2 regions of the Allobosea sp. FBZP-16 genome follow, and region 1 is predicted to be linked to the other one. Evidence: predicted binding sites of a transcription regulator. Region 1 holds the regulator's gene; the other holds the start of a gene.

Region 1 (2,200 bases):
GGCCTCCGGATATGTACTCCAGCTCGCCCATTGGGTCGCCGGCATCGACCGCTCGACCGTGGCGCTGCCCGCTTTCGGCTCGACCGCGCTGATCCTGTTCTCGCTGTCGTTGCTCTGGCTGACCTTATGGACGACGGCGCTGCGCTTCCTTGCCGCGCTGCCCTTGGTCGGCGGGCTGGCGCTGGCCTCGGCCCCGTCGCGGCCCGACATCCTGATCGAGCGAGACGGCTCGGGTGTGCTGGTGAGGGGGCCGGAGGGCAAGATGGTGCTGGCCGGCAAGCCGAGCCGCTTCGTGCTGACGCAATGGCTGCATGCCGACGGCGATTCGCGTGCGCCCGACGATGCGGCGCTGCGTAATGGCGCCGCTTGCGATCCGCGTGGCTGCGTCATCCGCCTCCCGGATGGCCGCTCGGTAGCCTATACGCGCGACCGGATCGCCTTGGTCGAGGACTGCCTGCGCGCCGATCTCGTGGTGACGTCGCTCTACTGGACAGCACCTTGCGCAGCCCGCCTGATCGATCGCAGTGCCCTCATCCGTGATGGCGCGACGGCGTATCACGCGGCCCGCGGCGGCTGGCGCGCCTATACGGCCGACGAGGTCACGCGCCTGCGCCCCTGGACCCGGGCACGACCGGAACCGAAGCCGGCGTCAGAACCAGCGCTTGCTCCGGCGACTGCAGCCGCAACTGCGGAGCCGGCAGAGGACGCCGAGGCGCTTCAGTAGCGCCGCATCAGGTTGACGAGCCGGCCCTGGATCTTGACCCGGTCGGGCCCCAGCACGCGCGTCTCATAGGCCGGGTTGGCGGCTTCGAGCGCGATCGAGGAGCCGCGCTTGCGCAACCGCTTCAGCGTCGCTTCCTCGTCGTCGATCAGGGCAACGATGATGTCGCCGGTATTGGCGGTATCCTGCTTACGGATGACGACGGTGTCGCCGTCGAGGATGCCGGCCTCGATCATCGAATCGCCGCGGACTTCCAGGGCGTAATGCTCGCCGCCGCCGAGCATGTCGGCTGGCATCGTGACGCTGTGGCTGCGGTCCTGGATCGCCGAGATCGGCGTGCCGGCGGCGATGCGGCCCATGACCGGGATCGAGACGGTCGAGCGCCCGCTTTCCTCGGCAGCCGGTGGTCGCGGCTTCGTCAGATTGGCTGCCGGCGTCGGGGGAGGCGGGGTCTGGCCGAGGCCGCCCTGGACAACGGAGGGGCTGAAGCGGCCGCGCTGTGCCTGCGGCCCGCCGATGCCGTCCGGCATCTTGATGACTTCGAGCGCACGTGCCCGGTTCGGAAGCCGGCGAATGAAGCCGCGCTCCTCCAGCGCCATGATCAGCCGGTGGATGCCGGATTTGGAACGCAGATCGAGCGCATCCTTCATCTCGTCGAAGGAGGGCGGCACGCCGGATTCCCGCAGGCGCTCCTGGATGAAGCGAAGCAGTTCAAACTGTTTGCGTGTCAGCATGGTCGCGCCGCTCGCCTCTCGGGCTAGAATCGAAACAAAGCACGAACACCATACGCGTTCGCCTTGTGTTCCGCAAGGGGAGCGCTGTGATGAGAACTGATCCTATTTGAGACATGCCGTCCCGGGCGACTGCATGGAGACCGGGATCCCGAAAGAGGTTCCGGAATGGATCCCGGATCGGCGCCGCTGCGCGGCTTGTCCGGGATGACAACCTGAGAGCGGGAGAGTTGACTAAAGCAACTCCGCAATTCTCCGAACCGCGGAATTGCTTTAGGTCTTCGCTTTATCGCATTTTCTTCACGCGAACCGGTGTCCACTTCGCTCGAAAATGCTCTAGCGCAGCCGGATGATGCGGCAGGGATCGCCGGCCTTGGCAGGCTCGGCGAAAGCCGGGCGGATCACCAGCGCCTCGGCCCGCGACAGGTTCGCCAGCATCGAGGAATCCTGCTTGGCGAAGGGCCTGACCCGTCGCTCGCCCTCAATGATCTCGGTGGTGGCACGCAGATAGTCCTGGCGCTCGTCATTGGCCGGCAGGTCGACGGCCAGGGTGGCGGGCTCGCTGCGGTCGCGCTCGGGATCGGCGATGCCGAGCAGCGCCTCGACCAGCGGCATGGCAAAGAGATGGCCGCAGACGATCGAGGAGACCGGGTTGCCGGGCAGGCCAAGCGCGACCATCGGGCCGAGGCGGCCCATCATCATCGGCTTGCCCGGGCGCATTGCGATCTTCCAGAAACCGAGCGCCATG
Region 2 (2,200 bases), on a different contig from region 1:
CCTGCCGCACCGAGTCGAAGCGATGATCCTCGATCGCCTGGACCAGGTCCTGATCGAAGGGCGGCGCGCGCCCGGTGGTGCCGAAGGTGCCGTCGCGCAGATGCCGCCCGGCCCGGCCGGCGATCTGGCCGAACTCGGCCGGGTTGAGCTTGCGATAGTGATGGCCGTCGAACTTGCTGTCGCCGGCGAAGGCGATGTGGTCGACATCGAGATTGAGCCCCATGCCGATCGCGTCGGTGGCGACGAGATAGTCGACATCGCCCGACTGGTAGATCTCGACCTGGGCATTGCGCGTGCGTGGGCTGAGCGCCCCCAGCACCACCGCCGCTCCGCCCTTCTGCCGGCGGATCAGCTCGGCGATGGCGTAGACCTCCTCGGCCGAGAAGGCGACGATCGCCGAGCGCCGCGGCAGGCGGGTGATCTTGCGGTCGCCGGCAAAGGACAGGTTGGACAGGCGCGGCCGCGAGACGACGTTGACGCCGGGGATGAGCTGCTCGACCAGCGGCTTCATCGTGCCGGCGCCGATCAGCATCGTCTCTTCGCGGCCGCGATGATTGAGCAGCCGGTCGGCGAAGACATGGCCGCGATCAAGATCGGCGGCGAGCTGGATCTCGTCGATGGCGACGAAATCGACCGCAAGGTCGCGCGGCATCGCCTCGACCGTGCAGACCCAGAAGCTCGGCCGCTCCGGCTTGATCTTCTCCTCGCCGGTGACGAGCGCGACGGCGTGTGGCCCAACCTTGTCGACGACGCGTTGATAGACCTCGCGCGCCAGGAGGCGCAGCGGCAGGCCGATCATGCCCGTGGGATGCGCGACCATCCGCTCGATGGCGAGATGGGTCTTGCCGGTATTGGTCGGTCCGAGCACCGCCGTGACGCCGCGAGCGCGGAGCGAAGGCGGAAGGGAACGGGTTTGGATCAAGACGCTGGAGCTTTCCTGCAGCCCGGGCGGGGCAAGCCCTACCGGGTCGAGCCGCCTGAAGGCAACCCGATCCGTGAACAGAACGAGTCCGGAACGAAGCGGGGCCGAATCGCTGACTCCCACAGAATCAGGTTTCGTTCACGGCGAGATATTGCGGCAAGCGATTCAAAAACCACAAGATTTTGAATCGCCCTCATTCTTCATCCTTCGCCGACTTGCGCGCGCGAGGGCCGCTTTCGCTCATGTAGGTGTTGTGCGCCAGAACGCGAGAGGACTCCGAGGAATACGGTAGACAATAAGCCGCCAGTTAATCCGCGAACACATCGGCCACGACCTGCGCCGCCTCATCCGGCGCCTCGACATGGACGAAATGGCCGGCGCCCTCGCAAAAGCTCACCTCCACATCGTCGAAATAATGCGACAGGAAGCTCGCCCACTCCGATTTCAGGATCGGGTCGTGCCGGCCCCAATGGACCCTCGTGCGCTGATGGATCGGCACGGAGGGAGCCGGGTGCCCGTCGATCGCGGCGATCCGCGCCGCGTTCTGGCTCCGATACCAGTCGAAGCCGCCGCGCAGATTGCCGGGCTTCATGAAGTTCTCGACGTAAGTGTCGAAGACCGGCGCGAAGGCATCCTTGCGATGGCACCAATGCGTCAGGAAATGCCCGAGATAGAGCGCGCAGGCCTCGCGACTGGAGCCGATCAACTGCTCCGCCAGCGGCAATTGCTGGAAGGACTGGTACCAGATCTCGTTGACATGGCCATCGCGGACCCAGGCCGAGCCTACACTCGGCGTCGGGCAGTTGAAGAACAGGAGCTTCTCGACCCGTTGCGGATGACGCCGCGCCAGCCCCTGCGCAACATAGGCGCCGACATCGTGGCCGACGACGCCGACCGGCCCGGTGCCGAGCGCGTCCAATAGCGCCGCGATGTCGTCGGCATGGGCGTTGGCGCCGACATCGCTGCGCGGCGTCGCTGACTTGCCGCTGTCGCCGAAGCCGCGCAGATCGGGCGCGATCAGACGGAACTCACCGTGCAGCCGGTTCATCACCGGCAGCCAGCTCATCCAGAATTCCGGCCAGCCATGCAGCAGAAGGACTGCTGGCCCGTCGCCGACCTCGGCGACGTGGAGAACGGTGTCCCGCACGACAACTTGGCGGTGCCTGAGGCCGGGCGGCAAGGCGAAATCGCTGGACATGACGGCTCCGGAACCGAATCGCCGGGAAGGCTAGCGCCTCGAACGAGCGTTCCGCAATCCACGCAGGGGCAGAGCCTGCA

Evidence for each region. The regulator LexA, encoded in region 1, represses DNA repair genes until DNA is damaged. The targets are predictions, from matches to a motif close to TGTTCNNNNTGTGTTCNG.
Region 2: CXY91_RS17935 (helicase-related protein) is a predicted target of LexA. The motif match lies at 1,001-1,018, and genes of this name have one in related genera.

Annotation. Positions count from the first base shown of each region.
Region 1 covers NZ_LNCQ01000022.1:575,809-578,008, reverse strand. The annotation lists gene CXY91_RS09025 (ComEC/Rec2 family competence protein) at 1-724, shown strand, start outside; gene lexA (transcriptional repressor LexA) at 718-1,455, opposite strand; gene CXY91_RS09015 (molybdopterin molybdotransferase MoeA) at 1,789-2,200, opposite strand, start outside.
Region 2 covers NZ_LNCQ01000032.1:268,583-270,782, reverse strand. The annotation lists gene CXY91_RS17935 (helicase-related protein) at 1-919, opposite strand, end outside; gene CXY91_RS17930 (alpha/beta fold hydrolase) at 1,230-2,120, opposite strand.